3 regions of the Lactobacillus iners genome follow, and region 1 is predicted to be linked to each of the others. Evidence: predicted binding sites of a transcription regulator. Region 1 holds the regulator's gene; each other region holds the start of a gene.
The links. Region 1 encodes HrcA, which represses chaperone genes, less so after heat shock. Its sites were predicted from a motif close to TTAGCACTCNNNNNNNNNGAGTGCTAA; they were not measured.
Positions count from the first base shown of each region.

Region 1 (7,830 bases):
ATGGTGAAGGAACAGAGCAAGTTCATATGATTATTAAACATTGCAAGTCGGCTAGGGATGTGTCAAAATACAACTATAATGAACAAGAAGTTATTTTCCCTAGGAATACCAAATTTAGGATAGTTAAAACCTATGAACAAAATGGAATTATGACTGTAGTTATGCTGGAGGAATAATAAAATGGAAGAACAGAAACAAAAGCCGTTTTCTGCTAAAAGATGGCATGAAGATGCATCACCAGATCAGATATTCGGGCGAATCAAATCCAAGAAAAGGCTCGAAAAAAATAAAAGAGAAATGAAAAAATTTTTACGTATTCAAAAAAAATTATTTGAAGAAAGAGAAAGACTAGCAAAACAACAAGATAAACAAAATTAAACCTAGAAAGGCTATTGATAAATTTCTTAGTACCTCAGTTACTACTAAGGGAGTGTTTGGTAGTAACCATAATATTGCAATTATAGTTCCTAAAGGCACATTAGGAGCTTACGTTGAAGTATTAAGCTGGGGAAAATTCAAAAAGTAAAGAGAATTCTTGTTTAATACAGGGCTAGAGTTAGAAAAATTAGAATATGATGGTCTGTATATTCTGAAATGCGTCAACCAGAAAATGAAGAACAACGAAAGCTAGCAGAAGAACGAAGAAGAAAATTAAAAGAAGTTCTTAAAATATTACAAGAGCAAGATAACTAACCGCCAACCTAAAGTAAGGCGATTTTATTTTGCACAAAATTAAGTAGTTAGGGTTAGGGGACATGTGTACATTATATAGAATTAAAATATGGTTTATTCAAACATTCTGCTGTGTACACGAATACATAGTTTCATTAAACATAAATATTAGGTAAAATAATTATATAAAGGAGCTCACTTTTTAGTTTTTTTGCCCAAAAAAGATAGCTAGAAGTATATTTAGTCAAAATATATATTTTTTAAAAAATATATATAACATCTTTATTTTTATATTTTTCTTTTAAAGAATATGTCGTATAATATTAATTAATTATAATAATATGAGGGGTTAAATTATGATTAAAGCAATAAAAGTAACGGAGAAGAGCGTGATTTTAGGATTTCCTGACGGAACAGCCAAAGAAGTTCCTATTTCGGATTTTGATTGCTCTGTTCATGTTGGTGATGAATTTGAAATGTATGAAATGGGCGATAAGAAGATATTTTCTAAAAAAACACCTAAAACTTCTAATTTATCAGATAAAGTTAGTGACTTTACTAACAAAATTTCAAATGATGAAGGGGTGCAAGGATTTATAGATAATATAGTTAAATACGATGTCAATAATTTATTTGACAAGATATTGCTCGCTATATTTTCAGTGTTGGGCTTAAATATTATTTATATTTTATATATGAGTTCACAATACAAAGCAAGTATATATTCTATGTTAAGTTATTTATCAAATCTTAGTAGTGCATTTGCATTTCAAAATTTTGTAGTATTTTGTGCTATTGCTGCACTTGTAATTAAATTTTCGGAGCTAAAAGATGGAAACAAGTGGAAAAAAGCAACATTTGTTTTTCCAGCAGTTACAGTTGTAGTTACAGTACTTATGCACGTAGTTTGTCATAAAATATTCAGCATATTAGGTGGAAAGTATTCTTTTAGTAGTTTAATATCTACTTTTACTAATTATGCAGATGTTGAAAATAGTGGAAAAATGTTGGCAGTATTTTTATTTATTGTTTTGATATTGACCATTGTTTCCATTGTTACTTTGTTTATGAATTTAAGTAAAACTAAAAATAATAAATAATAATAATTTATGTATTAGTTATATATGTAATAAAACTGACCTTCAGCCATTCTTGAGCGGTCAGTTTTTTATATTGTAAAATTTTTGATATTTATGACACACTATTTGGATGTTGACTTAGTTTAACAGCAATTAGTAATCCTTGTTAAATAATTTTTGAAAAAATTGAATACTTTACTTGAAAAAATGCTAAAATCTAGTATTATATTAATTGTTAGCACAATAACATCTTGAGTGCTAATTAAAAGGGGGGATCAGATGTTAACCGAACGCCAAGAATTGATTTTAGAGACTATCATTAATGATTTTACGCAGACGCATGAACCGGTAGGATCAAAAACGGTGATGTTACAATTACCTATCAAGGTTTCTAGTGCAACAATTAGAAATGAAATGGTTGTATTAGAAGATTTTGGATTTTTGGAAAAAACACATTCTTCTAGCGGTAGGGTACCGTCTGCTTCCGGATATAGATATTATTTAGATTATTTGGTAGATCCTATAGAAATTTCAGATTCTGTATATCACCAAATTATTAAGCAATTGGATCAACCTTTTCATCAAGTAAATGAAATTATTGAAGAGGCGACAAAAATTTTATCTGATTTGACTAATTATACAGCATTTGCTGCAGGTCCTGAAAATATTGATATTTATATTACTGGGTTTAGGATTGTTCCATTGTCTGCCAACAGGGTGATGGCCATTTTAGTTACTGATGATGGAAATGTTCAAAATCAGATATATACTTTGCCCCATCATACTTCGGGTGACGAAGTTGAAAAAGCCGTTGCTTTAATTAATAAGCAGTTAATTGGTAAATCTTTAACTGATGTGAATAGTGGCTGTTTAAATCAAATTGCTAAAGAGTTAGTTTCTCGTGGCTCTGCTACAATATTTTTAGATCTTCTTCAAGACGTTATAAAAGATGCAGCTAGTGAGCAAATGTATGTAAATGGTCAAATAAATTTGTTAAATAATTCTGGGATTAATGATCTTAATAAATTACGATCGCTTTATCAGTTGATAGATCAAAAACAATTAATGTCAGATTTTATTGGATTTGATACTAATCAGATTATAAATCATAATTCACATACTAATGTTAGAGTCCATTTAGGTTCTGAGATGCCATCAAAGTTATTAGAAGATTGCAGTTTATTGACTGTCGATTATAGTGTTGGCAAACATGGTACAGGGACGATAGCATTGTTAGGTCCAAGTAATATGCCATATTCGCAGATGATAGGCTTACTTGAATATTTTAGAAACGAGTTAGCTAATAAGTTATTGGAGTATTATGGTGATTTTAAGTGAGGAGGTAAGTTGTGAAAGAACATAAAGATAATTCAGCGGATAGTAAAAAAGAAAAAAATAATACCAAACCAAAAACGTCTTCTAATAAAGAAGATGTAAGCAAATACACTAAAAAGATCCAAGAGCTGGAGTTAAAAAATCAGGAATTGGAAGATAAATATCTACGTAGTGAAGCAGAAATTCAAAATGCACAAAATCGCTATTCCAAGGAGCGTGCACAGTTGATAAAGTATGAGTCACAAAGTATAGCTAAAGATATTCTTCCTGCATTGGATAATCTTGAGCGTGCATTAATGGTCGAAAGTGATAGCGATGTGACTGTTCAGTTAAAAAAGGGAGTTCAAATGACATTAGATGCGTTGATTAAAGCGTTAAGTGATCATGGAATATCAGAAATTAAAGCTGATGGTGAAAAATTTGATCCAAAATTACATCAAGCTGTTCAAACTGTTGATGCAGTGAAAGATCAGGAACCTGATCATGTTGTACAAGTATTGCAAAAAGGATACTTGTACAAAGATAGAACTTTAAGACCTGCTATGGTAGTTGTAACAAAATAAGAGAGGAAGTTAATTTATGTCAAAAGTTATCGGAATAGATTTAGGAACTACTAATTCAGCTGTAGCTGTGTTGGAAGGAAAAGAACCTAAGATTATTACTAATCCTGAAGGTAATCGTACTACACCATCAGTTGTTGCTTTTAAGAATGGTGAAATTCAAGTTGGTGAAGTAGCTAAAAGACAAGCAATAACTAATCCAAATACTATTTCTTCAATTAAACGTCATATGGGTGAAGAAGGATATAAAGTTAAGGTAGATGGTAAGGAATATACTCCACAAGAAATATCAGCAATGATTTTGCAATATATCAAAAAGTTTGCTGAAGATTATCTAGGTGAACCAGTAAAGGATGCTGTAATTACTGTTCCTGCTTACTTTAACGATGCTCAAAGACAAGCTACTAAAGATGCTGGAAAAATTGCTGGATTAAATGTTCAAAGAATTATTAATGAACCAACTGCAAGTTCATTAGCATATGGATTAGATAAAGATGAAAAAGATGAAAAGATCTTAGTATATGATCTTGGTGGTGGTACGTTTGACGTCTCTGTGTTAGAGTTAGGCGACGGCGTTTTCCAAGTTTTGTCTACAAATGGTGATACTAACCTTGGTGGTGATGACTTTGATAATGCCATTATCGATTGGTTAATTGAAAACTTTAAGAAGGAAAATGGTGTTGATTTATCATCCGATAAGATGGCTTTACAACGTTTGAAAGATGCTGCAGAAAAGGCTAAAAAAGATTTATCAGGTATTTCATCTACACATATTTCATTGCCATTTATTTCAGCTGGAGAATCAGGTCCATTGCATTTAGAAGCTGATTTAAGTAGAGCTAAGTTTGACGAATTGACACATGATTTAGTTGCTAGAACTAAGATACCATTTGACAATGCATTGAAGGATGCAGGCTTATCAGTTTCGGATATCGATAAAGTAATTTTAAATGGTGGTTCAACTCGTATTCCAGCAGTTCAAGAAGCTGTTAAGCAATGGGCTGGGAAGGATCCTGATCATTCTATTAATCCTGATGAAGCTGTTGCTTTGGGTGCTGCCGTTCAGGGTGGTGTAATAACTGGTGATGTTAAAGATATTGTGTTGCTTGATGTTACGCCTTTGTCTCTTGGTATAGAAACTATGGGTGGTGTATTTACTAAGTTAATTGATAAAAACACTACTATTCCAACTTCAAAGAGTCAAATCTTCTCCACAGCTGCAGATAATCAACCTGCCGTTGATGTTCATGTTCTACAAGGTGAACGTCCTATGGCAGCAGATAATAAGACTTTAGGAAGATTCCAATTAACTGATATTCCTGCTGCACCACGTGGTGTTCCACAAATTCAAGTAACGTTTGATATTGATAAGAATGGTATCGTTAATGTGTCTGCTAAAGATATGGGTACTGGTAAAGAGCAAAAGATAACTATTAAGAGTTCTACTGGATTATCTGATGAAGAAATTAAACGCATGCAAAAAGAAGCAGAAGAACATGCAGAAGAAGATAAAAAGAAAAAGGAAGAAGCAGATTTACGTAATGAAGTAGATCAAGTTATCTTTAGTACTAATAAGACATTGGAAGAAGTAAAAGGTAAACTTAGTGACAATGATATTAAACCGGTTGAAGATGCATTAGAAGCTTTGAAGAAAGCTCAAAAAGATAATGACCTTGTAGCAATGAAGGAAAAGAAAGATGCTTTGTCAAAGGTTGCACAAGATTTAGCAGTTAAGTTGTATCAAAAACAAAATACCCAAGGTCAATCTGGTACTAAAGAAAATGGTAATGGTAATGATAAAGGTACGGATGGTAATGGTAATTCAACGGTAGATGGTGACTTCCACAAGGTTGATCCTGATAAATAGTTGTCGATTATAAAGAAAAGAACTGCCATGTTGTAGTTCTTTTCTTTTGATAGTTAAGGAGTAATTAAATGTCACAACGTGATTATTATGATATTTTAGGGGTTGATAAAACTGCTAGTGATGCTGAAATTAATAAAGCGTATCGAAAATTAGCTAAAAAATATCATCCTGATATAAACCATGAACAGGGTGCGGAAGAAAAATATAAAGAAGTTAACGAAGCATATGAAGTTTTGCATGATAAGCAAAAAAGAGCTCAATATGATCAATTTGGACATGCTGGTGTTAATGGACAAAGTGGTTTCGGCGGTGGCACTCAGTATAGTGATTTTAGTGGCTTTGATGGTTTTGGCGATATCTTTGGTGATCTCTTTGGTGGTGGTACAGGTAGACGACATGTAGATCCTACTGCACCGCAACGTGGTCAAGATTTGGATTATACGCTTACAATTGACTTTATGGATGCTATTAGAGGCAAGAAAACAAATATTACATATACTAGAAGTGAAATATGTTCATCTTGTCATGGTAATGGAGCAGAAAAAGGTACACATCCAATTACTTGTTCAAAATGTAAAGGAATGGGTGTTATAAATATTACTCGTCAAACTCCATTTGGCATTATTAGACAGCAAGCTAGTTGTGATCAATGTGGAGGAAAAGGATTAATTATTAAACATCCATGTAATACTTGCCATGGCAAGGGATGCATAGATAAAGAACAAACTTTGCAGGTTGATATTCCAGCTGGTATTGATAATGGGCAACAAATTAGGCTAAGTGAACAAGGTGAAGCTGGTAAAAATGGTGGCACGTATGGTGATTTATATATTGTGTTTAAAGTAAAACCAAGTGCTGAATTTACACGTAGAGGCACAACAATTTATTCTGAAGCCAAGATTTCCTTTGCACAAGCTACTTTGGGTGATTATATTCAAGTTGATACCGTTCATGGTAAGGTTTCATTAAAAATACCTGCAGGTACACAACCAAATACAAGATTTAAATTGCGTGGTGAAGGTGTTCCTCGCTTGAATGGTAAGGGTAATGGTGATCAGGAAGTTCTGATTAATATTGTGATACCAAAAGAAATTAATGATAAGCAAAAAGAAGCCCTTGTTGATTTTGTTAAAGCTGGTGGTGGAAGTATTACACCTCAGGAAAAAAATTTCTTTGAAAGATTGAAAGATAAGTTATCATAAAGTTTTTTAAGATAGTAACTGAGATACAGTATTAAATTTTAAGGTTTGATTTTGATATTAAATAATCAGAATCAGACCTTTTGTAGTTAAAGGTGAAGTTTGTTATCTAAGACTATTATTTATTTTAATTAATGTTTTTATTTGTTATAATAATTTCCTAGTGATAGAAAGAATTAAACGGGTGAATACATGGATCTTGATAAATTGAAAGAATATCAAAAGCATATTAGAAATTTTTCCATTGTGGCACATATTGATCATGGAAAATCGACCATTGCTGATAGAATTTTAGAACTAACAGATACTGTTAGTGAACGCCAAATGAAAAATCAATTGTTAGATGATATGCCATTAGAGCGACAACGTGGTATTACCATTAAGCTAAATTCTGTTGAAGTTAAATATTGTGCTAAGGATGGAGAAACTTATTTTTTTCATTTAATTGATACGCCAGGACATGTAGATTTTTCATATGAAGTTTCGCGATCACTTGTAGCATGTGAAGGTGCATTATTAATTGTTGATGCATCCCAAGGTGTACAGGCTCAAACTTTAGCTAATACATATTTAGCAATGGATAGTGATTTGGAAATCTTGCCAGTTATAAATAAAATCGATTTGCCTTCAGCTGATCCAGATATGTGTAAGGATGAAATAGAAGAAATGTTGGGATTGGATGCCACTGAAGCTGTTGAAGTTTCAGGCAAAACTGGTATAGGAATCCCTGATTTGTTGGAAAGAATTGTTCAAGATATACCAGCTCCTTCAGGTGATTTAAAGGCACCGTTAAAAGCACTTATCTTTGATTCAAAATATGATGATTATCGTGGAGTTGTATTATCTGTAAGAATAGAAGATGGAATTGTAAAGCCAGGTGATAAGATTAGGATTATGAATACTGGCAAGGATTTTGAAGTTACTGAAGTCGGTGTTTCTAGTCCATATCCTGTAAAAAAGGAAATGTTGGTTGCTGGTGATGTAGGCTATATTACTGCCAATATTAAGTCAGTACGTGAAACGCGAGTAGGTGATACTATTACTAGTAGTTGCAATCCTACGGCTACACCATTACCAGGTTATAGACAAATTCCACCTATGGTATATTCAGGTATGTA
Region 1 is NZ_CP049230.1:541,565-549,394, forward strand. Features, by position in the region: gene G6Z82_RS02785 (hypothetical protein) at 1-176, shown strand, start outside; gene G6Z82_RS02790 (hypothetical protein) at 181-378, shown strand; gene G6Z82_RS02800 (hypothetical protein) at 1,029-1,772, shown strand; gene hrcA (heat-inducible transcriptional repressor HrcA) at 2,031-3,089, shown strand; gene grpE (nucleotide exchange factor GrpE) at 3,101-3,649, shown strand; gene dnaK (molecular chaperone DnaK) at 3,666-5,513, shown strand; gene dnaJ (molecular chaperone DnaJ) at 5,582-6,715, shown strand; gene lepA (translation elongation factor 4) at 6,905-7,830, shown strand, end outside.

Region 2 (7,830 bases), 300 kb from region 1:
AATGGTAGTGCAACAGATAAGGTTTTGCCTGCTGGCAGTCGTTGGAAAATCGATCGTATCACAGAAATTGGTGGGATGAAGTTCTACAGAGTTGGAACAAATCAATACATTTTGATAGATACAGCTAAGAGCGACGGTATTATTTTTACTAAAACAGAAAAGCCAGTAATTGGTGTATTATATATTAACCAAAACGTAGACTTATTTGATAAAGATGGACATAATACAAATATCCTGCTTAATAAGGGCACATATTGGAAGATATGGGGTGCTAAAGTTATCAATGGTAAATTATTCTACAGAGTAGGTACTCAAAAACAATGGGTTGCTGCTGAATCTGTTAAGGTAGTTGATAATAAAGCTATTAAAGAGACACCTGTTACAGGAGTTGTTAAAGTTCATGTCAATGGTCATCCTGATTATCAAGTTGCGATGTTGGATGATAATGGTAACTATACAGGTCAATTTTTAATTCAAGGCAATAGTTATAAACTTGTAGCTAAAAAAATAATTAATGGACGTTTATGTTATAGATTAGGTACACAAAAGCAGTGGGTTCCTGCTGAATATTTATTATTTTAATAAATAAACTTTAAAAGCATTTGGTTGTTAAATCAGATGCTTTTTTTGAGCCCTATTACTATAGATTTGTTCTCTTGCTAATTATTATTGTAAAAAATATGGTAGATATTATGGCTTGCAATTGTATTCGCAAAGATAAAGAAGGCAGGTATAATGTTATTAGCTACAAGAAAGTAAGATCTACTAGTGATAAATCAAAACGAGTAAATTTAATTAGTTATATAGCTATCTTTATATTTTTGGTGTGGTTCATCGTATGGTATAAGAGGAGTTAAAAATGATAATTGAGATAAGTGGAATTAATAAAGTAATTGGTTCAAAAAAAGTCATTAATAATGTCTCCTTACGTATTGATAAAGGACAAGTATTTGCATTGTTAGGGCCTAATGGAGCAGGAAAAACGACTTTAATTCGTATAATTTTAGGTTTGTTAAAGCCCGACGCTGGAACTATTAGGCTTTTTGGTGAAAAATTAACAGATAAATCTAGACCTGATTTATTATTACGTGTTGGTGTTCAAAATGATGGTAATTTATATGAAAATCTAACTGCTAAAGAAAATTTAATATTATGGGGAGAAATATATGGGTTAAATTCAAAAAATATAAAAAAACGCATAGATGATTTGAAGAAAATGTTTCACTTAGAAAACTATATTGATATGCCCGTAGGCAGTCTAAGTAAAGGAAATAGACAGAAAGTGATGTTAGCTCGAGCTATGTTTCATAGTCCGGAGGTTTTAATTTTGGATGAACCTACAACAGGATTAGATCCTGCTGCCATTGATGAGTTTTATCAGTTCATTAAAAAACTGAAAAAAGCTGGTGTTACTATTATCATGTCTACGCATTATTTGTATGGTATGGATGGTGTTGTAGATAGTATAGGCATCATATCCTCAGGAAATTTACTTATTAGTGATAAAGTTGATAGGTTGCGGTGTAAAATACATAAAGTCCATTTTAAGGGTAAATTTAATCCTAAAGATATCAAAGAGTTGATTTCATATGGTGAACTATCGGATTGTATGCAAAATGAATTTATTATATCGGTTGATGATGATAATAAAGTAGCTGATATTGTCAAAACTTTGGTTTTAAAGGGAAATGATATTTATGAAGTTTCCAAAGTTATAGAAACAGTAAAAGAAATATACTTTAGAATTATCGGAGGACATAGCAATGGATAGACATCAACTTAAGGTTATGATAAATAAGGAATATCGAGAATTAGTCAATGATAGAGGATTAATGTTCTCATTGCTTATTATTCCAATTATTTTTAGTATTGTGTTACCAATCTTATTATTTATATTAGGTACTCGTAAGGAAGTATCAGCTAGCATAGTTGGCTTAAATACGTTCATTGAACAGTTTAAGATGATAAAATACCCAGATTATCTTACCAGGGGAACGGTACCTTTTTATGTTATTTTTACTTACTTTTTTTTACCTTTATTTATGTTACTACCCATTATTATTTCTACAGTATTATCTAGCAGTAGTTTTATTGGTGAAAAAGAGCATAAAACTTTGGAAGGTTTGTTATATACTCCCATCAATACTAAAGTCCTTGTTTTAGGAAAAGCATTAGGTTGTGCAGCACCTGCAGTTACTATTTCTACCGTTTCTGTTTTAGTCTATATATTGGTTGTTAATACTGTAGGTTGGAGATATTTCAAACATATAATCCTACCTAATATGACATGGTTATTAGTTACAATTTTGATTTCTCCACTGCTTGTCTTATTATCAATATTGTTAGTTATTGGTAGTTCGCAATATTTGAAGAATAGCAAGTCAGCTCAAGGAGTATCCATGATAATTGTAGCTCCGATATTTGGTATGCTCATTTCTCAAGCTACCGGGGTGTTAATCTTAGGTGTTTTTGAGACAGTAATTTTAATTATAGTTTTAATATTATTAGATATTATAGTTTTTTGCGTTGTCATGAAAATGTTTAATTTTGAGAAATTCATTTTAAATAATTAATTCCTCTATAAATTTAGGAGGTACATGCTGAATATTTATTATTTTAATAAATAAACTTTAAAAGCATTTGGTTGTTAAATCAGATGCTTTTTTTGTTTTTATTATGTATAATATCTCCTATAATATTTTTTATTAAGAGGTGAATAATTATGGAATTTAAAATGATACTTGATTTGAAAATTATAATTTTTATCGTCTTGCTTGTCATATTAACTAGTGGTTGTACAACTATAGTACCTCAAAATTATGAAGGATTAATTGAGACGCTTGGTAAATATACTAAAACTGTTAAAGCTGGACTAACATTTAAAATACCTTTTTTTCAGCGAGTTAAGAAAGTTTCAATGGCCTTACAACCTTTAGAAATTAGTAGATATTCAATTATCACTAAGGATAATGCCGAAATATCGACCAGCTTGACATTGAACTATCAGGTTACTAATAGTTTTAAATATTTTTACAATAATACAGATTCAGAAACTTCTATGGTTCAATTAGTGCGTGGACATTTGCGTGATATTATTGGACGTATGGATTTAAATGATGCTTTAGGATCCACAAGTGCTATTAATAATGAATTATCTAAGGCTATAGGTGATTTAACAGATATATATGGTATTAGCGTTATTAGAATTAATGTGGATGAACTATTACCTAGTAAACAGATTCAGGCTGCAATGGATAAACAATTAACAGCTGACCGTGAAAAGACGGCAACAATTGCTAAAGCAGAAGGTGAAGCCGAAAATATTCGCTTGACGACTAAGGCAAATAATGATGCCTTAATAGCAACTGCAAAAGCAAAAGCTGAGGCAATTAAGACAGAAGCTGATGCGGAAGCATATCGTATAAATAAATTACAAGAGACTTTATCCAAAGCATCTGAAGGATATTTCAGAAATCAGAGTATAGTAGCTTTTACAAAATTATCAGCTGGCAACAATAATATGATAGTTATGGATAAAGAAAATATTGATAAAATAGGTGATATTCCAGCTATTAAGAAAATATGGGATCAAGATAAGAACTGATAATTACTGAATCATAAAATAGTAGTGTCTTTTGATAATAACCTCCAAATTTGCTAAAGAGTTTGGAGGTTTTTATTATGCTTAAATTTAAGAACTAAGTAGCCATGAATAAAAGGACACAAAAAACCATACTTCGGTAAATCTCGAAGTATGGTTCAAATAGTTAAAATAAGACATTCGTTTTACTTATCACAGGTAATTGAAATGATTTTACGACTCTGATCCATTGAAATGTTATAAATTTTATCTTCATGAATTAAACGTTTAATGACAAATTGAATTTCATCCTCATGAATACCACGCCTATGATTTTCGAGTACAATTTCGATTTTGGTACTTGTTTCAGTATAGACTACAGTTATATTTCCCAGTGAATATACTTTAATGTACTGACTGCTGGTAGCTGATAACTGTCTTTCAATCAAATCACGATAAGTATTTGTAACATCAATTAAATGCATTTCTTACACACCTTCTAAAAGTTGAAAATATTTCTCCTTTTAGTATACGCTTATTTACTGATTATCTTCAACAATTATGATATCGTTTTCATATCTTTTTGCAGTTAAATTCTTTGCTGTCGGATGGTCAAGCTTATAATCTGCGACTTTGTCTTCAATCATAGCTTGAATCACGCGACGCAATGGACGTGCTCCCATATCAGGATCATATCCTTTTTCAACTAGTAAATCTTTGGCTTCTGGTGTGACATTGATATGTAAGTCTTGATCTTTGATCATTTCATTAGTCTTGTCTAACATTAGATCTACGATTTGGATTAAACTTTCCTTGCTTAATGGCTCAAACTCAACAATGTCATCTAGTCTGTTTAAAAATTCTGGTTTGAAATATTGACCCAGAACTTTTTTGAACTGCTCATTATGGTTATTTTCTGCAGAAAAGCCTACACTAGCAGACTTAATTCCTTGTCCAGCATTAGATGTCATAATGATAATAGTGTCTTTAAATGAAACAGTTCTACCTTGTGAGTCTGTTAAATGACCATCGTCAAGGATTTGAAGAAATAGATGTAACACGTCGGGATGTGCTTTTTCAATTTCATCAAATAAGATTAAACTATAAGGGTTATGACGGACTTTTTCAGTTAATTGTCCAGCTTCTTCATAACCAACATATCCTGGTGCAGAGCCGATTAATTTAGAAACTGAATATTGTTCCATATATTCACTCATATCAAAGCGAATCATGGATTTTTCGGTACCAAACATTTGCTTAGCTAATTGCTTAGCTAATTCTGTTTTTCCAACGCCTGTAGGTCCAACAAATAGGAATGAACCAATCGGTCTACCTGACTTGTTAAAGCCGACACGGTTACGTCTAATTGCTTTAGAGATGACGTCAACTGCTTTATCTTGACCAATAATATGCTTTTTGAGATCATCAGCCAAATTCTTTAATTGCATTTGTTCTTGCTTTTGCAAATCACCAACTGGAATATTTGTCTTTTCTTCTATGATTTTCTCCATAACCTTTTCAGAAATAACAGGTGTCTTATCAGGATCAACTTTTTGATCTTTTAATTTCTCATATTTTTCAATTTGATCACGGTAATAAGCAGCTTTTTCGTAGTCTTCATTCTTTAATGCTGTTTGTTTTAATTCTTGTGCAGCTTCGACACGTTCTTTTAATTTAGCATCATCAACATAAGGAATGGTTAAATTCATACGAGATCCAGCTTCATCAAGTAAGTCGATAGCCTTATCTGGTAAAAAGCGATCTTGAATATATCTTGAAGATAGGGTAACTGCACTAACTATTGCTTGATCAGTGTAGGTTACATGATGATAATCTTCATATTTCTTCTTGATACCTTGTAATATTTTAATAGTTTCTTCAATACTTGGTTCTTTAACTTCAACAGGTTGAAATCTTCTAGCCAAAGCTGAATCTTTTTCAATTTGACGATATTCTTTGATAGTAGTAGCACCAACTAATTGGAAATCGCCACGAGCTAGGGCAGGTTTGATGATATTGCCTGCATCCATTCCACCTTCAGCGTTACCAGCATTTACCAATTCATGAATTTCATCGATAAATAAGATGATATTAGGATCACTTTCTAGTTCCTTAATTAGTTGTTGCATCCGTTGCTCGAATTGACCACGTAAGCTAGTTCCTTGCACTAAAGAAACCATATTTAATGAAATTATTTTTTTGTTTTGTAATTTAGCTGGTACAGATCCATCGATAATTTGTTGGGCAAGTCCCTCGACTACTGCTGTTTTACCTACACCAGCTTCACCAATCAATACCGGATTATTTTTAGTACGACGGTTAAGAATTTCGATTACTCTAGCTATCTCTTTATCTCGACCAACTACTGGATCGATTTTTCCTTGTTTAGCTAAAGCTGTTAAATCAATACCATATTGATTAAGTAGGGAGTCTGATCCATTGTTAGCTTTATTTTTCTTTGGAGAATTATCTCTTGGTTGATCAAAATCTTGAGTGCTACCTCCTAAAGAACCTAATAAGTCGTTAAAACTGCTAAAGAAGTTATTCATATTAGCAGATCCATTTTCATTTTTTAATAATTGATAACAATCTTCACATAACGCTATTTCACGGTTTTCTCCATTATTGTTCAAGTATAGATGAATTGAAGCAGGCCGTTGATGACAATTTTGACAGAGCATATAAAAAACCTCACTTTCGATATTTTATAATTCATATTCTAGTCTTTAGCACTCTAACATGTCAAGTGCTAATTTCGCATACTAAGATAAAAATGATAGAATATGTAGTTAGTAGTGGGAGTGATAAATATGGATTATCAAGAAATTTTAGAAAAGATAGTAAATGGTGAATTAGCAGAATATAAGGTAGAACCGCAAACAGCTTTTGAATTTCAACGTGTTTTGCGTAATTTTCAACGTCGCAGTGAAATTCAAGGAGTTGCTCAAGTGGGAGGTAGTATTATATATCGACTAGCAAAATAAAATGAATAGATAGCGATAAATAAATATTGAAAACAATTACATTGTTGTTGTTTTCTAGCTTGAAAAATGATAATCTAGTATTCGTACAGGGTGTGATCCCTATTAAGGATTTAAAGGAGATACTAAAATGGAAAAACGCGAGTTTAAAGTTATTGCTGAAACAGGTATCCATGCCCGTCCAGCAACATTATTAGTGCAAGCTGCTTCAAAGTTCAGCTCTGATATTAACTTGGAATACAGTGGTAAATCAGTAAACTTGAAATCAATTATGGGTGTTATGTCACTTGGTGTTGGTCAAGGCTCAGAGATTTCAATTTCTGCTGAAGGCTATGACGAAAAAGAAGCAATTGATGCAATTGCAGATACAATGAAAAAGGAAGGCTTAGCTGAATAATGACTGAAAAATTAAAGGGAATTGCAGCTAGTGAAGGCATTGCAATTGCACCAGCCTACCTTTTGGTAGAACCTGACCTTTCATTTTCTAAGTCAAAAGTAACTGATCTTGAAGCAGAAGTATCAAGATTCAAGGAGGCTATTGATGAGTCTACCAAGGAACTTGAAGCTGTTCGAGATCAAGCTAAGAAAAATTTAGGTGAGGAAGAAGCACAAGTTTTCGACGCTCACCTTTTATTTTTGAGTGATCCGGAATTTTCCGGAGCTATTGAAAATGAAATCAAGAACAATAGTATTAACGCTGAAGCTGCTTTAGATGCAATATCAAATAATTTTATTAGCATCTTTGAATCAATGACTGATAATGCATATATGCAAGAACGTGCTGCAGACGTGCGAGATGTTTCTAAGAGAATTATGGCTCATTTGTTGGGTGTAACTTTGCCTGATCCAGCAACTATTGATCACGAAGTTGTTGTTATTGCTCACGATTTAACTCCTAGTGATACTGCTCAATTGAACAAGAAATATGTTAAGGGCTTTATCACAGATATCGGAGGTCGTACAGCTCACTCAGCTATTATGGCTCGTTCACTAGAAATTCCAGCTGTAGTTGGTACTAATACAATTACACAAGATGTTAATAATGGACAAATGGTAATTGCTGACGGACTGGATGGTAACGTTCTTATCGAACCATCTGCCGCAGAGATCAGTTCATTTGACGAAAAGGGACGTAAATTTGCTGAACAAAAAGCAGAATGGAAGAAATTAAAGGATCAGCCATCACAAACTGCAGATGGTAAACACTTCACTATTGCAGCTAATATCGGAACGCCTGATGATATGAAAGGTGTTTTGGAAAATGGTGCG
Region 2 is NZ_CP049230.1:242,486-250,315, forward strand. Features, by position in the region: gene pulA (type I pullulanase) at 1-582, shown strand, start outside; gene G6Z82_RS01275 (ABC transporter ATP-binding protein) at 860-1,771, shown strand; gene G6Z82_RS01280 (ABC transporter permease subunit) at 1,764-2,573, shown strand; gene G6Z82_RS01285 (SPFH domain-containing protein) at 2,723-3,604, shown strand; gene G6Z82_RS01290 (DUF1827 family protein) at 3,787-4,065, opposite strand; gene G6Z82_RS01295 (ATP-dependent Clp protease ATP-binding subunit) at 4,120-6,261, opposite strand; gene G6Z82_RS01300 (hypothetical protein) at 6,391-6,564, shown strand; gene G6Z82_RS01305 (phosphocarrier protein HPr) at 6,692-6,958, shown strand; gene ptsP (phosphoenolpyruvate--protein phosphotransferase) at 6,958-7,830, shown strand, end outside.
Region 2: the regulator HrcA is predicted to act here: its motif matches at 6,307-6,333, upstream of G6Z82_RS01295 (ATP-dependent Clp protease ATP-binding subunit).

Region 3 (7,830 bases), 200 kb from region 1:
TGGGGATATCCTAATGCCAATCGATTGACAATATCAACAATTTTCATAATTTCTGTCCGTTCAGATTTTAAATATTTTAATCTTGCTGGTGTATTATAAAATAAATCCTTCACCACAATTTTGGTACCTTGAGGACTAGCTATTGCTTCTTGCTTAACCTTATTACTATCTTCAAAAATTGCATGAATTCCATTAACGTCGCCTGTATTAGTTACAATATCGACTTTAGCAACTGCTGCAATCGAAGCCAAGGCCTCGCCTCTAAATCCTAAAGTTGCTATGTTAAACAAATCATGATTAGTATTGATTTTACTAGTTGCATGACGCATAAATGCTAAATCAATCTCATCAGCTGCAATACCACTACCATTATCTTGTACTACTATTTGCTTTAATCCAGCATCAATAAAGTCAATCTTAATTCTAGTACTACCAGCATCCAATGCATTTTCACACAATTCTTTAATCACACTTGCTGGACGTTCAATAACCTCTCCAGCAGCGATTTGATTAGTTAATTTGGAAGATAGTTTATGTATTTTGGTCATAATTATTATTCCTTATTTTTCAACTCATCCTGCCAATTAGCTACTAATTGCATAACTTGTAACGGTGTTATTTCATTTAAATAAAGATTCTTTATTTGTGTTAAAACATCTTGTTCTTCATCCGACATTTTGTGCTGATCAGAGCTGCCAAATAAATCTAATTGTTCATCACTAAAAGCTGCCTGATTGTCAGAATGTTTTTCTAACTGTTTTAACATATGCGTAGCTTCTCTTAAAACTTTAGTTGGCAACCCTGCTAATTGAGCAACATGAATTCCATATGATTGGTCTGCTGCACCAGGTAAAATTTTGTGTAAAAAAATTAAATGTCCATTCTCCTGTGTTGCACCAACATGTATATTTTTTAAATGTGCCAATTCTTGATCCAAATCAGTTAATTCATGGTAATGCGTAGCAAATAATGTTTTGGCTCCCACTTTATCGTGTAAATACTTAATAATAGCACCAGCTAGTGCCATTCCATCATACGTAGCAGTCCCTCGACCTATCTCATCAAACAAAATCAATGATCTCTTAGTAGCATTATTTAAAGCAATATTAGCTTCACTCATTTCCACCATAAAGGTACTTTTGCCAGAAATCAAGTCATCCCCAGCACCAATTCTCGTAAAAATCTTATCAAAAATAGGTAAAACAGCACTATCTGCAGGAATAAAGCAACCAATTTGAGCCATAATGATAATCAAAGCCAACTGCCGCATATATGTAGATTTACCAGACATATTCGGACCAGTAATCAAAAAAATGTTAGTTTGCTCATCCATTTTTACATCATTAGGAATATATTCTTCATCAGACATGACTTTTTCTACTACCGGATGACGTCCATTAACTATATTAATTGCTGATGAATCTTGACTAAATTGCGGGCAAACATAATTATTCTGCTCACTAAGTAAACTAAAAGTAGACAAAACATCTAATGAAGACAATTGCTTAGCTAATTTTTGCAAAGCTGGAATATACTTTTTAATATCTTCTCGCAAATTAGTAAACAATTCATATTCCAAATCAGTTGAATAATCCTGGGCTTCTAAAATTAATGCCTCATGTTCCTTTAGTTCGACTGTAATATATCGTTCTGCATTAGTTAATGTTTGCTTTCTCATATAACGATCTAATGGAACTTTATTTTTATAAGAATTGGTGACTTCAATATAATATCCAAAAACTTTATTATAACCAACTCGTAAATTGCTGATTCCAGTTTTTTCTCGCTCACTATTAGCCATATCTGCTAGCCATTTTTTACCATTAATCATCGCATCTCGATAACGATCTAATTGACTAGAAACACCCGATTTAATAATGCCACCTTCCTTAGTTGATAAAGGAGGATTTTCTACAATGGTTTTGACAATTAAATCATGAATACCCTTCAGCGGATCTATTTTTTGAGCAAAATTATTTAAAACTTCATTTTTACTATTGGCTAGAATATTGATAATTTCCGGAACAACAGCTAGTGAATCAGCCAATTGCAAAAGTTCTCGTGCATTAGCGGATCCCAAAGCAACTCTTCCTGTCAATCGTTCCAAATCATAAACACCTTGTAGCTGCTTAATTATTTTTTCACGACTAAAATAATCATCAAAAAGTGCTGTGACAACTAATTGTCGTGACTTGATTTCTGATAAAGAAATTAAAGGGCGTTCAATCCATGATTTAAGTAATCGACCACCCATTGCCGTAGATGTCTTATCTAATAGCCAAAATAACGATCCCATTTTCTTGCCAGTTTTGGCAGATTTAATCAACTCCAAATTAGTTTGCACAATATGAGACATTTGCAAATATTGATTAGGCTCATAACTTTGTGTTACTTGCAAATGTGCTAAACTTCTTTTTTGTGTAGCTAACAAATATGCCAATAATTGCTTGGTTGCCGCAATTTCCAACTGATTATGCAATTGCTGAGTTACATAAGATACTTCGGCATGTTCTTTGGAAAGCTTAACTGGCTGAGATAAAGTAATTCCAGCTTTTTTGAGAAAAATTTGTTTATCAGAAGTTAATGTTTCGCCATAAACTAATTCTCTGGTTTGTAAAGACAACAACTCGTTAACAATCATTTCCCAACTAGTTAAATGAGTTGCATAAGATTCACCAGTAGATAAGTCGCAATAAGTTAATCCCCAACCCTGACTGTTTGAGCAAAGCGATGTTAAATAATTACTTTCTTTAGCCTGATCAGGATTATCATTAATTACCGTACCTGGAGTTACTAGCTGAATAATACCTCGTTTAACCATTCCTTGGGCTTTTTTAGGATCTTCTAGTTGCTCACAAATAGCTACCTTATATCCTTTATCAACTAAAGTATTAATATAACTATCAACTGCTAGATGTGGTACACCGGCCATGGGGATCGGTTTAGCTGATTTATTGGATCTATGTGTTAGCGTTAATTCAAGTAACTTAGCTCCTTTTATTGCATCGTCTTCGAACAATTCATAAAAATCGCCAACACGATAAAATAAAAAAGCATCTGGATATTGTTGCTTTATTTTATAATATTGTTCCATCATCGGTGTTATCTTCTCAGCCATCTAATTACTTCCTTTATCACTATCATAACTGCTAAATATTATACACTAAAGCAAAAAGAGTGATTCTGAATTAATATCAAAATCACTCTTATTTTTACTTCAATAATAATTTAATCGGGGGGTTAACTTATTAATTGATTAATTACATTCCCATTCCGGGAACACCTGGATTTGTAGGGCAAGGGCATTGTGCTTTGCTTTCTTCAGGCTCATCAGCAACTACAGCTTCTGTTGTTAATAATAATGCAGCAATAGAAGCAGCATTTTGCAATGCAGAACGAGTAACCTTAGTTGGGTCAATAATTCCAGCAGTAACCATATTCTCCCACTTATCTGTAGCTGCATTGTAACCAATTTCAAGATCTGCATGAAGCAAGTGATCTAAAATAACTGAACCATCTTTACCAGCATTTTCTGCAATTTGGCGAACTGGTGCCGATAATGCTGCTAAAACAATCTTAACACCGGTCTTAGCATCATCAGTATCAGCTTTTACATTGTTATCAATTGCTTTCATAACGTCAACTAAAGCAGTACCACCACCAGCAACATAACCTTCCTCAACAGCAGCACGAGTTGAGTTCAAAGCATCTTCAATACGATATTTCTTTTCTTTTAATTCTGTTTCTGTAGCAGCACCAACTTTAATGACAGCAACACCACCAGAAAGCTTAGCTAGACGTTCTTGTAATTTTTCACGATCAAAGTCAGAACTAGTATCAGCAATTTGTTTCTTAATTTGTTCAGTACGTTCACTGATTGCATCTTTAGAACCCGCACCTTCTACAATTGTAGTGGAGTCTTTAGTAATTGTAATTCTGCCAGCAGTACCTAATTGCTCAATCTTGGTATCCTTTAGTTCTAACCCTAAATCAGATGAAATTACAGTACCACCTGTTAAAATAGCAATATCTTCAAGCATTGCTTTTCGACGATCACCAAAACCTGGAGCTTTAACAGCTACAACATTGAATGTGCCACGAATCTTGTTCAAAACAAGAGTTGGTAAAGCTTCACCATCAACATCATCAGCAATGATTAATAAAGACTTACCTTGCTGTACAATTTCTTGTAATAATGGCAAAATATCTTGAATATTGGAAATCTTCTTATCAGTAATTAAGATATATGGATTTTCTAAATCTGCTTCCATCTTGTCATTATCAGTAACCATGTATTGAGATAAGTAACCACGGTCAAATTGCATACCTTCTACAACTGATAATTCGGTATCGATACCTTTAGATTCTTCAATTGTAATTACACCATCGTGTCCTACTCGTTCCATTGCATCAGCAATCAATTCACCGACTTCGGTTGATGCTGAAGAAACAGAAGCTACTTGTGCTATTTCAGCTTTAGAACTTACTTCATGACTAATTTTATGCAATTCTGCTACTGCAGCCTTAGTAGCTATTTCAATACCACGACGAATACCAACTGGGTTAGCTCCAGCAGTAACATTCTTCATACCTTCACGAACAATTGCTTGTGCTAAAACAGTTGCAGTAGTCGTTCCGTCACCAGCAATATCATTGGTCTTTTGTGCCACTTCAGCTACTAATTTAGCACCTAAATTTTCGAAATGATCTTTCAATTCAATATTTTTAGCGATAGTCACACCATCATTAGTAATATCAGGAGCACCATAGCTTTTCTCTAAAACTACATTTCTACCTTTAGGTCCCAATGTTGTTTTAACAGTATTAGCTAATTTATCTACACCCCTCAACAAGGAGCTTCTTGCATCTTCAGAGAACTTTATATCTTTTGCCATTTAATCTAACCACCTTTTTACTAAATTATTTTATATATGCTAAAATATCTTTTTCATGCAAAACAAGATATTCTTGACCTTCGTATTTTAAATTAGTGCCTGAATATTTATCAAAAAATACTTCTGTACCTTTGGCTACAGTCATCGGTATTAAATTGCCATTTGCATCACGAGCTCCTTGGCCAACAGCAACAACTTCACCTGTTTGAGGCTTTTCCTTTGCGTTAGAAGCTAAGACAATGCCTCCAACATTTTTTTCTTCTTCATCCTTAACTTTAACGATCACGCGATCACCCATTGGTTGTAACACGTTATATACCTCCCATAATGATTTTTAGCACTCTTAAATATTAAGTGCTAACTTACATCTATGATGATACATTGATTTTGAAATTTATGCAAGTTTTTAACACAAAAAAATGAGATTATTACATCTCATTTTCGTGAATTCAAAAAATAATTCAAAGTTTGCAACTCTGTAGCCAAATCAACATTCTGCACACGAACACCGTGAGGCACGATTAATCTAATCGGAGTAAAATTCATAATGCCTTTAATACCTGCTGTTATCATTTCATCAGCCGTTTTTTGAGCTACATCTTGTGGCACACATAAAATAGCGATATTAATCTGTTGATCTTGCAATTGTTGATGCATTTCATTAATATCGTAAACTGGAACACCACAAAGGATGCGACCCGTAATTTTCTTATTGATATCAAAAGCCGCAGAAATCCTAATATTATTTGTTCTTTTAAAATTATAATTTAATAAAGCGTGTCCCATATGACCTACACCAACTAAGGCTACATTAGTTAGAATATCTTGATTCAAAATCTTTTTCAAAAAAGATAACAATCCTTTTACTTCATAGCCATAGCCAGGTTTACCTAAAGCACCAAAATATGAAAAATCTCTTCTAATAGAGACACTATCAACTTGTACTGCTTCGGCTAATTCCGCCGATGATACACGTTTTTTACCTGCATCATCCAAAAAAATCAAATAACGGTAATATAAAGGTAGCCTTTTAGCTGTAGCTCCAGGAATATTACTTTCATCCATTAAAAAAATGCCTCTTTCTTTTAAAATTCGCAGCTAAACGAGCAAATTTTAATATAACTACAACTATCATAATTATAATTGCTAGATAAAATCAAGCAATATTACATATTAATTTATTTTGATATCATAGATTTTATAATTATAGATAATAATTAGCTATGTTACAATAACCTAAGGTGAAAAGATATGATAATAGCACAAGCAAAAAATTTAGAACAACATTTTGGGATAAATCAAATCTTTAACGATGTTGATTTTTCTATCTCAGACAATGCCAGAATTGGATTAGTTGGCCCTAATGGTGCTGGGAAAACTACACTATTAAAGATCATGACAGGACAACAAGAACCATCTGGCGGCAATTTTACAATCAACAAAGATATAATAGTAGGATACATTGCTCAGGAAAATGGATTGAATGAAAACAATAGCATTTGGGAAGAAATGTTAACTGTTTTTGCATCCTTAGTTGACAAAAGTCATAAAATTGAGCAATTGCAAATTGATATTTCAAATGACCCCGAAAATCAAGATTTACTAAAACAATATGATCAATTATCCTATTCCTTTGAACAAGCAGGTGGTTTTACTTATCCTGCAGAAATAAAATCTGTTTTAAATGGCTTTAAATTTTTCCAGGATAGCTGGCATAAAAAAATCAGCACTTTATCTGGTGGTGAAAAAACAAGACTAGCTTTCGTTAAGTTACTACTCAAAAAGCCACCCCTCCTCTTGTTGGATGAACCAACTAACCACTTGGACCTTGACACACTAGAATGGTTAGAAGGCTTTTTAAAAAATTACAAAGGAGCAATTTTAACAGTATCTCACGACCAATATTTTTTAGACAATCTAACAAATGAGATCTTTGAATTGAATTTTGGTAAATTAACGACATTTAAAGGAAATTATACTCAATATGTTCAAGAACGTGAACTAATCAATCGTCAGCAAGAAGCAGCTTTTGAAAAGCAACAAGAACAAATTAAACGTGATGAAGAATTTATCCAAAAGAATATTGTTAGAGCAAGTACTACTAAGCGAGCTCAAAGTCGCCAAAAGCGTTTAGACAAAATCGAAAGGATTACACTACCACAACACAAGCAAAAAGTTCGTATTAACTTTAATGCCGAACGTCAATCAGGTAAAGAAGTATTGATTCTAAAAGATGTCACAATTGGTTATCCTGATAAAATAATGGTTAAAAATATCAATTTTCAAGTAAATAAAGGTGACCGGATAGCAATTATCGGGCCAAATGGAATTGGTAAATCGACCTTATTGAAAACCTTAATGCATAAATTAGAACCAAAAGCAGGTACCATCAAGTATGGTGCTGGCTTAGACATTGGTTACTATGATCAGGAATTACAATCGCTTGATTTTAAACAGACTGTGTTAGATACCATCTGGAATAGGCACAAAACAATGCCTGAAAGTGAAGTTCGATCAATCCTTGCAAGTTTCTTATTCAATGCAAAAGACATTGAAAAAACTGTTGCTCAATTATCTGGTGGTCAGCGTGCTCGTTTAACGCTAACAGTTTTATCCATGGAAAAAGATAACTTCCTTTTGATGGACGAACCAACCAACCACTTAGATATTGAAGCAAAGGAAGTATTAGAACAAGCTCTTGATCATTACGATGGAACTTTACTTTTTGTTTCCCACGACCGTTACTTTATCAACGAATTAGCTAACAAAATTATTGTTATTAACAATGGTACAGCTAAGTTATACAACGGTAACTACCACTATTATTTAGATGAATTAACTAAGCAAAATGCAATAGAAGCATCCAAGCAAGAAGAAATTATTGCTAATGAAGATAACAGTGGCAAGCTATCATATGCTGAACAAAAAGAACGCA
Region 3 is NZ_CP049230.1:344,794-352,623, reverse strand. Features, by position in the region: gene mutL (DNA mismatch repair endonuclease MutL) at 1-548, opposite strand, end outside; gene mutS (DNA mismatch repair protein MutS) at 554-3,118, opposite strand; gene groL (chaperonin GroEL) at 3,261-4,895, opposite strand; gene groES (co-chaperone GroES) at 4,921-5,205, opposite strand; gene G6Z82_RS01765 (redox-sensing transcriptional repressor Rex) at 5,331-5,960, opposite strand; gene G6Z82_RS01760 (ABC-F family ATP-binding cassette domain-containing protein) at 6,147-7,830, shown strand, end outside.
Region 3: the regulator HrcA is predicted to act here: its motif matches at 5,230-5,256, upstream of groES (co-chaperone GroES).